One region of the Arthrobacter sp. DualSoilB13 genome, then DNA from elsewhere that is predicted to be linked to it. Evidence: riboswitches for the same ligand, from Rfam matches in the RefSeq annotation. Region 1 holds a riboswitch; each other region holds the start of a gene.
What was found. Region 1 has a riboswitch for cyclic di-AMP ahead of ACZ5J0_RS04720 (M23 family metallopeptidase). Riboswitches for the same ligand answer to the same signal wherever they lie in the genome.

Region 1 (3,249 bases):
GTTGGCTCTGCGGTAACCACTGCCGTTACAACCAGCTGCTGGGTGCTGGAGGCTTCAGTCTTGGAAACATCGGCGTCGGCTGCCTGTGCGGGCAATCCGACGGTGAGGACGAGGCCTGAGGCTGCGGCCAGAACGATGGCCTGACGGCTCATGGTTCCGGCGTTGGTGGATACAGCCTTGGAAAGCGTGTTCAACGGGTTCGTGCGAACCGTTTGGGCGCGATGGCGCGCAGGGGTAGTGCGTGATGACACGTAGGTAGCCTCTCCCAATGCCTGCGAGGTGAGCTGTCGGATTCGGATGGGAGTCATCCGGCCGCGCCGCTTCCAAGGAAGATTTGCGACTTAACCCCAAGGCCTTCTCACGAAGACCAGAAGTGGTTCCCCCGCCCCTGCCAGACGATTTATGCGAACGGACCTTGAGAGGTGGCAGAGCTAGGCAATCCACTCAAGTGCACCGGCCCCCTAAAAAGCCGATGCGCTCTGTACGCTACAACAGTTGAACGCAAATGTCACATTCAGGTCACGGGGTGTCCCGCACATGCGAGAGGCGACCATCAGATTGGTTAGAGCCAGCCCATGGGGTCTACGACTTCACCGTTGACCTGAACCTCGAAGTGGAGGTGGCAGCCGGTTGAAGCGCCCGTGGTGCCGCTCAGCGCGACGGTATCGCCACGGTTGACGGTTTGTCCCACCTGGACGGTGAAGGACGACAGGTGGTTGTACGTGGTCTCGAGGCCGTTGCCGTGGTCGATCACCACACGGTTGCCTCCGCCATATTCGTGCCATCCGGCGAAAGTGACCTTGCCGGTTGCCGCTGCGTGGACAGCGGTGCCGCACTGGGCAACGAAGTCCTGGCCCCGGTGGAAGTCACCGGCGCCGCCCGTGAGGGGGCTGATGCGGTAGCCGAAGGGCGATGCCGTGGTAAGCGTGTCAAGGGGGCTGGCCATGGTGCCAACGGATGATGCGCGCTGGATGCTTCCGGCCGACTGGGCGCTGAGCAGTTGCTTCAACTTCCCATCGGGGTCAGCGGCAGTGGCGACTGCGGCTCGGCTGAAGTCGATCTTCGCCGACGCGGCCGCGGAAACCTCGGGCTGGCTGCCCGCGGGGGCTGCGACGGCGAGGGCGGACTCGGTCTGGCCCGATTCCGAGGTGGCCATGACCGGGCTGGTGGCCGGCAGGCCGACAGTCAGGGCAAGCCCGGTGGCGGCAAGCGCAACACCGGCCTTCTGCCCGACGCCGCTGGCAGCGGCGAAGTCGGCAACCTGGCGCAGGGGGCTCTTACGGCGGCGCACTTGACGCTCGGTGGCGCGGGGCCGGATCTCCGTGACGACGGTGGCTGGCCGCAGCTCAGCAGCGGGGCCGGACGCGCGGCGGCGACCCCTGACGTTCTGCGATGTCAAACTCTGTTCCTCTCTCAAAAGCCTGCGAAGTTAGCTGTCGGATTCGGGTCAGAGAGTACAAAGACCCGGTCCGCGCGAGGCGCTCACGGCACACAGGTATCCCAAGAGGGACTTGTATACGTGGGCACTTCTGCTGCGGACTTCACCCCAAGGCTGCTTCTTTAGACAGCCGCTTGTGGTTCCCCCGCCTCTGCCAGTGGTGGGTGACACACCTGATCCGCTGGCAGAGCTCGGCTCCGGATCAGGTAACGCTTTGGTATCAGCGCTAGTAAATAACTATAGGGGATTAAGGCCTTCGGTAATAAATTCGTTATCAACAGGATCGGGCTCAGAGCGAGAAGCCCTTATCACTATTTTCGGAAAACCGCAGGTCACGCACGCTAAAAAGTGACAGAAGTGAGGTTTGACACGGCGCTGCCGGCGACACTCAGTTGAGGGATACGAAGACGTGCGCGGCCACCTCGGGCGGCAGCTCCAAAGCGCCTTCGATGCCCGGAACACGGACGGAGATGTACTCGCCGACGCGCTCCAGCGAGACACTTGCGCCGGGACGGATTCCGCCTTCGTCCAATTGGGTCAGGAGCTCCGGCTCAACCTGGATGGGCTCCGCGAGGCGGCTGACCACCACGCGGGTAGCGGCGGCATATCCGTCCATTGCCTGGAGCAGGTTGACATCCAGCCGAGGGAAGGGCTGGCTGGCAAGGCCGCCAAGCGCTTCAAGTCCGGGGATGGGGTTGCCGTAGGGAGACTCCGTGGGGTGTTCCAAGAGCTCGTAGAGCCGACGCTCCACACGCTCGCTCATGACGTGCTCCCAGCGGCACGCTTCATCATGGACGTAGGCCCAATCGAGCCCAATGACGTCGGCCAGCAGGCGCTCCGCGAGGCGGTGCTTGCGCATGACTTCGGTGGCGCGCTTCCGGCCCGCTTCCGTCAGTTCCAGGTGGCGGTCGTTGGACACAATCACCAGGCCATCGCGCTCCATGCGTCCGATGGTCTGGGAAACAGTGGGGCCGGAGTGCCGCAGGCGCTCGGCGATGCGGGCCCGCAGGGCCACAATGTTTTCTTCTTCAAGCTCCAAAATGGTCCGAAGATACATCTCAGTGGTATCGATCAGATCCGTCATCCAGCTCAGCTCTCCTCGAACGCAGTTCCTTGCGTAATCTCCACCGTACCGCGTCCCTGGCAAGGGCGGACGGTGTGCACCGCCGCCCCCGGAACGCCAACCCCCAGCCTAGCTTATTTGGAATTACTCTGGATAATTCCGGTCGCATTCGGTGGGACCGCATTCCACGTGGCGGACTATGACGGTGGCAGGTTCCTGAGGCCGGGCCGTGTCAGGCAGAATTGGGGTGTCGAAGGGGCAGTTGATGCCCCATGCCACCTCCCATCTCTAGCCGACACCCATTGGAGCGCCACGTGAGCGACAACAGCATCACCATTCCCGCCGACCTTCTGCCCAAGGACGGACGCTTCGGCGCTGGACCGTCCAAGGTTCGCCCGGAACAGATCGAGGCGTTGTCTGCAGCATCGTCCACCATCCTGGGTACCTCCCACCGCCAGGCTCCAGTCAAGAACCTGGTGGGTTCGGTCCGTGAAGGACTCAGCCAGTTCTTCCGCGCTCCGGAAGGTTACGAGGTTGTCCTCGGCGTAGGCGGCTCAACGGCGTTCTGGGATGTGGCGGCGTTTGGCCTGGTGGAGAAGAAGGCACAGCACTTGTCCTTCGGTGAGTTCGGTTCCAAGTTCGCTGCCGCCACCAACAAGGCACCCTTCCTCGATGCTTCCTCCATCATCAAGGCCGAACCCGGAACCCGCCCGGTGGCACAGGCCGAAGCCGGCGTTGACGTCTACGC
Region 2 (3,249 bases), 1.3 Mb from region 1:
CACCTGCGGAACTGCGTGGTGTGCCGAAACCTGTCCCCCTCCATGTAGTCGTACTTCACTTCGATCACGAGCTCGGGGCGCAGGGGCACGAAGGAGAAGTCCTTGCCCCCGCTCCAGCGGCTTTGGGCGCCCGGCATGCGTGAACCCCCGGCAGCCTCGTCCTGCCTGGCCCATTCGCCCCACGGGTGTTGGTCGAGTTCAATCTGATACGGCTCAAGCTCAGCCACCAAGGCCTCGCGCTTGGCCATGGGAAACGATGCCACTACTCCCACGTGATGTAGCCGGCCGGTGTCGTCGTGCAGGCCAAGCAGCATGGAGCCCACTACTTTCGCGGTCTTGTGCCAGCGGAACCCAGCCACCACGCAATCGGCCGTGCGCTCGTGTTTGGTCTTGAACATCACCCGCTTGTTCGGGAGGTACGCCCCATCCAGTGGTTTGGACAGCACACCATCCAGGCCCGCGCCCTCCAGTTGTACGAACCACTCCTGTGCCCGTTCCAGATCAGTCACCGCAGGAGTCACATACACAGGCGGCTCGGCCTCGGCGAGCGCACGTTCCAAGATGGCCCGGCGCTCGGAGAACGGCTTGTCCATGAGGTTCTGATCGCCTAGCGCGAGGATGTCGAACGCAATCATGGACGCCGGGGTCTTCTCAGCAAGCATACGGACGCGGCTGTCGGCGGGGTGGATCCGCTGCTGGAGCACCTCGAATTCGAGCCGGCCACCCTCGATCAGGACGATTTCGCCGTCAATCACGCATTTGTCCGGCAGGTTCTTCCTGAGGGCATCCACCACCTCGGGGAAGTAGCGGGTCATGGGCTTCTCGTTGCGGCTGCCCAGGACGATCTCGTCGCCGTCCTTGAAGACGATGGTCCGGAAGCCGTCCCATTTGGGCTCATAGTGCCCAACATCGGGGATGGTCGGAACGGATTTGGCGAGCATGGGCGAGACGGGTGGCATCACAGGCAGGTCCATAGACAATGTCTACCCGCCGGTGCGCGCCGAAGCTAGTGTTGGCCAGGGATATCTTGGTCGAGCCGTCCGATGCCTGCTGCCCAGCACCGGCCCCGAAGCCTAAGCGCTAGAAGCCTACCGCTTAGGCTGAACTACCGCCCGTTACATTAATGTGACTTTACTTTCCGGCTCATGTACCGTCGTAGGGCGACCCATATCTCCGCTGGGCCGCTTCCGGATTGACGCCGAGCTCTGCCGCAATCCGGGATCCGCCAGACCCGCGGCAGAGACGGGGGACCCAGGTTCCCGGGCTTGTTACCCACAAGCCCTTGGGGTGAAGCCGCCTTGCGCGGCCGGACGGCCTCGTCCGAACCCGACAGCTAACCTCGAAGGCGTTGAGAGGCAACCACCATGTCCCCAACCATGGATCAGCCGCGCCGCGCCCAGACTGAAGGCGAGCGCACCAAGCCAACCGGACGCCGTCGGGCCCAACCCAGCGGATTCCTTGACAACGCGCCGGCAGATTCCGCCGCCGTCAGCGGAACGTCAAGCACGACGCCGGAACCCGCCACTGCGGCCATGCCCGCCGCGGTGAAACCCACCACGCGTGCGGAAATCCGCGCAGCCGAGCGCGAGCGTGCTGCCCGGGCCGTACTCGCGCCCGAGGAATCGGCGGCAGCTCCGAAGTCCACCACACCGGGACCTCCTACCGCAGCCATCCCCATCGTTCCGCCGGCCAGCCAGGAACCCGCCACCACGGCTATTCCAGTAGTGCAGCCTGCAACGCCGGAACCCGCAACTGCGGCCATTCCCGTAGTCACTGCCCGCGATGAGTCCGCGCGCACGCCGGAACCCACGGAGTCCCCGCGCAAGGACGCTGAGTCCCCGCGCGGCAAGTCTCCAGCTCAGGTGGCCGCAGCTGCTACAGCCTCGGCATCACTGGCAAGCCGCCGGGACGTTCGAAAGCCGGCCGCTGCGCCCACCACCAAGTCCGGTTTTGGCGCCACATCCTCGTTCGGCCGCGAACCGTTCAGCCGTGAACCACAGGCCGCCCTGCGCAAGGCAGCTTCGGTCAAACACATGAGCCAGCGCATGGCCGTGGTGGCGGGGGCCCTTGGCCTCGTGCTGACAGCCGGCGCTTTGGGGCCAGCCCTTGAACTTCCGTTCTTCGGCCAGGAAACCCCGTCGCAGGAAGCCAGCGGGGGCGAAGGCCGCACCTCGGGTTCGGCATCCCCCGGGCCCAAGGCTTCCTACACCACGGCGTCATCACCTTCGGCCTCCACGCCATCCACAGCATCAGGGGCAACGGCTTCCTCCGAGGCCGGCCAGCCCGCGACGATCGCGGAGGCACCCGGGGCGGTGTCGCCGTCGTCGACTCCCACCCCACAGGTTTCGCTCGCGGACCCGGTATGGGTTCCGTCAGCGGGCTCGTCCGCAGTCCCGGCAGTTCCTGGCGCCACCAGCCCGGCACCCACCCAGCCGGCCCCCGCGCCGAGCGATGTGCCGCCCTCGGACACCATCACTACACCGCCTGCGCCGACGCCAACGGGCACTCCCACACCGACCCCGACTCCCACAGGAACTGCGACTCCCACACCGACTCCAACGCCGACGGATACTGCAACGCCGACGGATACTGCAACGCCGACGTCCAAGCCGAAACCGGGCAAGCCGACCGCTGCCTCAGCACCGCAGCCCAGTGAATCGGCACTTCAGGACATCCTCGATGCCGCCCAGAAGGTATTCGGTTGAGCACCCGCGTGCCCCGTACGTCCACCCATGCGGGGTGGCATAGCCGGTACTGCAGCAGCAGCCGGACCGCCACGTTCCGTCGGCGGATGGGGCGCTGGAGCTGCCAGCGTTTGCGGCGCTCGTAAGCCAACACCGCATACTTCGTACTTACAAGGGGAAGCAGGCTCAGATCCGTGGCCGTACTGCCCAACGCCTGGCCTTCAGGGCCGCATGTAACTCGAGCCGGATCGCGCCACTCAACGGATCAGCACCGATGAGCTGGCGGATCCGGCCGAGCCTGTTGTAGATGCTGCTCCTGTGGAGATGAAGTTTGGCGGCGACGTCCTGAACCGAGCCGTCATTGTCATAGAGCAATTCAAGGACGGGCAGGAGTTCGCCGTTTTTGTCGTGGTCCTCGAGTGCCCTGAAATGCACAGATCCCGTGTCATCCCAACCGCCCGGTGCTACCAAACGATCGAACAGCTGGTACACGCCAACAGTTCGGCTGTCCACGAGCTCACCCAAAGGGAGGTCTACTGCGGCCGCTTGGGCAGCAACCTTCGCT
Region 3 (3,249 bases), 200 kb from region 1:
CAGCTACGCGTCCATGGACATGGTCTTCAACAGGCAGCTCGATAGGCAATTGGAGCAGGCGTCCAGCCGCGCGACCGACTTCGGCAGGCCGCCGTCGAACTTTCCCACGAACCCCTCCGGAAGGCCTGACCCGCTGGAGGCGCGCGGCCAGGCCGCGGGAACGCTCAACGCGAGGATCGACGGCTCAACCGTGAGGAGTTCGGGGCTCATCGACGCCCAAGGCAACCGCGTTTCACTCTCCGCAGCCGATGAGCAGGTCCTGTTGTCGCTCCCCAAGGACAACGTCCCGGTGGATCGGTCCCTGTCCAATGGTGACTACCGGCTGGTGGCAGTGGACACCTACGGTGATGTGATCGTGACGGGACTGCCCTTGGCGGACAAGCAAAGCGCCGAGGCCTCGCTGGTGTGGACCATGGTGTTGGTTTCGTTGGGCGGATTGGTACTGATCGGCCTCGCCGGAACAGTGATCATCCGGCGGACCATGCGGCCGCTTGAGCAGCTCTCCGAGGTTGCCACCAAGGTTTCGCGCCTCCCCCTCGACGCCGGTGAGGTCGCACTTGCGGTGCGCGTACCGCCGTCGGCCGCTCATCCCGGAACGGAAGTTGGAAGCGTTGGCCATGCTCTGAACCAGATGCTGGAGAACGTCGCCAGTGCGTTGGAAGCACGGCAGGAAAGCGAAACCAAGGTGCGTCAGTTCGTCGCTGATGCCTCACACGAACTCCGCACACCGCTCACCGCGATCCGAGGCTACACGGAGTTGCTGAGGATGACCGAGACCTTCACCGACGATGGCCGCAAGTCGCTGGCAAGGGTCCAAAGCCAATCGGAGCGCATGACCACGCTGGTTGAGGACCTGCTGCTGCTGGCGCGCCTGGACGAGGGGCAGCCCGTGAAAGTCGAGGACGTTGACCTGACCCAATTGGTGATCGAAACCGTCAGCGATGAGAAGGTCATGGCGCCGGATCACATCTGGCACCTCCAGCTCCCCGATGAACCTGTCACGGTCCGCGGCGATGTAACGCAATTGCACCAGGTGCTCGCCAACCTGCTGTCCAACGCGCGCAAACATACCGATCCCGGCACCACCGTGGTGACAGGCGTCATGCTCTCCGCTGATGGCAGCGCAGTGGTCACAGTCACGGACAACGGCCCGGGCATTCCGGTCGATTTCCAAGGCCGGATCTTCTCCCGTTTTGCCCGCGCTGATGCCGCGAGATCGGGTTCTGAAGGCACCTCCGGACTGGGCCTTTCCATTGTGGATTCGATTGTTGCCGCCCATGGTGGCACCGTGGAGGTGACCTCCCGGCCCGGGCGCACCGAGTTCGCACTGCGACTTCCCACGGTAAGCGCCGGAGAAAGTCAGACAAGCCGGCAAGGCGACTCACCGGCGTCGTGATCTCTGTTACCTAAATGTGACTTCTGAAGAAACCTCCTGTACCGTCGAAAGGGTGGGTTTCCCCAAGGACCCACATCCGGGATGCGCCGAGCTCTGCCACTTCCCGGAGTCCGTTCTTCTTTGAGGCAGAGACGGGGGACCCACAGTCTCCGGGCCTGGCAATGTGCCGCCCTAGGGGTGAAGCCGCAGCGTGACGCGCGGCCGGATGACCTCATCCGAACCCGACAGCTAACTCCGCAGGCGCTGAGAGGTCACACAACATGTCTGAATTTAACGATCAGACGCGCCCTTCTGCGCGTCACCGCGACGAACACAACGCACCGCTCACCAAGTCGCAGTCCGTCCTCAAGAACGCTGCCCGCCAGGGTAAGTCCGGCCACCGCATGTCAGTCGTAGCCGGCGTTGTTGCAGCCGCACTGGGTGTTGCATCGCTCGGAACCGCCGCAAACGCCGCGTTGACTCTCCCTGAGGCGAGCCGCGTTGCCGGGACCCAGGCTGCTGCCCAGGTCAGCGCCAACAAGTCAGCTGAAATCTCCGCTTCCTTGGATGCTGCCGCCGCCAAGGGCGCAGCTGACCGGGCTGCCGCGGACAAGGCAGCTGCTGAGAAGGCCGCTGCCGACAAGGCTGCCGCTGACCAGGCCGCTGCTGAGAAGGCTGCCGCTGACGCTGCAGCCAAGCAAGCCGCCGACGCCGCTGCCGCCCAAGCCGCAGCTGAGAAGGCTGCCGCTGACGCTGCAGCCAAGCAAGCCGCCGACGCCGCTGCTGCCGCCGCCGCTGCGGAAGCTGCAGCTGCCGCAGCCGCCCCGAAAGCCGTGGACGACCCCGCCGCCGCCAAGGCCTACGCCGCCAGCATCCTGGGCAACTACGGCTGGAGCGCAGCTGAGATGACCGCACTGAACACCCTGTGGGAGAAGGAATCCAACTGGAGGACAACTGCCACCAACGCTTCCAGCGGCGCGTATGGCATTGTCCAGTCCCTCCCGGCCGGCAAGATGGCCTCCGCTGGTGCTGACTGGCAGACCAACTACCAGACCCAGATCAAGTGGGGCCTGAACTACATCAAGGAGCGCTACGGATCCCCGTCCGCCGCTCTGGGCTTCCACTTGGCCAACAACTGGTACTAAGCCAGACCGCTTCATTGCCGCGCCCGTTCCCGCCGTCCGCCCCAGTACCCACTGGAGCGGATGGCGGGAACGGATGCGGCTTTTGCTGTTTTACAGGCGCCACCCGTGGTTCACAGGCGCCACCCGTGGTTCACAGGCGCTGCCCATGGTTCACAGCGCGGTCACAGCCTCCGCCTAAAGCCCACATAATCGGCCGTCGCATGCTGGATATATGACGCTCACAGCTCCCCGGCCAGCACTGCATCGGACGGTGCAAGGCACTCCCGCCAGCACACCCGCGCTGGCTCCCGTCCTGGACATCGCCATACCCGTGTTCAACCAGGAAGTCCGCCTGGAAGAAAACCTTCGCAGGCTGCACGGGCACCTTGCAGACACTCTTCCGCACACCTTCCGGATCACTGTGGTGGACAACGCCAGCACGGACGGCACCCTGCGGATCGCCGAACGCCTGGCGAGGGAATTCCCCGAGCTTATGGTGGTCCGTCTTGATCGAAGGGGCCGCGGAAACTCCCTCCGTAAGATCTGGTTGTCCTCCGCGTCACCGCTGCTTGCCTATATAGACCTGGACCTGTCCTTCGACCTTTCGGCCGTGGCTCCTCTTCTGGCCCCGCTGATGTCGGGCCACTCAGACCTCGCTGTCGGCACGCGTCTGGCAAAGGCTTCGCACGGGACATTTAGCCACCACCGTGACGTCATTGCACGCGCCTACAATTTTCTGTTGCGCGTCCT

Region 2: it holds a riboswitch for cyclic di-AMP, as region 1 does, so the genes downstream of both, ACZ5J0_RS18315 (DNA polymerase III subunit gamma/tau domain-containing protein) here and ACZ5J0_RS04720 (M23 family metallopeptidase) in region 1, are expected to answer to the same signal.
Region 3: it holds a riboswitch for cyclic di-AMP, as region 1 does, so the genes downstream of both, ACZ5J0_RS03795 (aggregation-promoting factor C-terminal-like domain-containing protein) here and ACZ5J0_RS04720 (M23 family metallopeptidase) in region 1, are expected to answer to the same signal.

What each region holds. Positions count from the first base shown of each region.
Region 1 is NZ_AP035865.1:981,287-984,535, reverse strand. It holds gene ACZ5J0_RS04725 (C40 family peptidase) at 1-251, opposite strand, end outside; cyclic di-AMP (ydaO/yuaA leader) riboswitch at 256-417, opposite strand; gene ACZ5J0_RS04720 (M23 family metallopeptidase) at 563-1,399, opposite strand; cyclic di-AMP (ydaO/yuaA leader) riboswitch at 1,404-1,615, opposite strand; gene ACZ5J0_RS04715 (metal-dependent transcriptional regulator) at 1,827-2,522, opposite strand; gene serC (phosphoserine transaminase) at 2,816-3,249, shown strand, end outside.
Region 2 is NZ_AP035865.1:3,971,676-3,974,924, forward strand. It holds gene ACZ5J0_RS18310 (ATP-dependent DNA ligase) at 1-974, opposite strand, end outside; cyclic di-AMP (ydaO/yuaA leader) riboswitch at 1,214-1,362, shown strand; gene ACZ5J0_RS18315 (DNA polymerase III subunit gamma/tau domain-containing protein) at 1,365-2,705, shown strand; gene ACZ5J0_RS18320 (PucR family transcriptional regulator) at 2,871-3,249, opposite strand, start outside.
Region 3 is NZ_AP035865.1:779,105-782,353, reverse strand. It holds gene ACZ5J0_RS03800 (sensor histidine kinase) at 1-1,396, shown strand, start outside; cyclic di-AMP (ydaO/yuaA leader) riboswitch at 1,495-1,651, shown strand; gene ACZ5J0_RS03795 (aggregation-promoting factor C-terminal-like domain-containing protein) at 1,657-2,520, shown strand; gene ACZ5J0_RS03790 (glycosyltransferase) at 2,732-3,249, shown strand, end outside.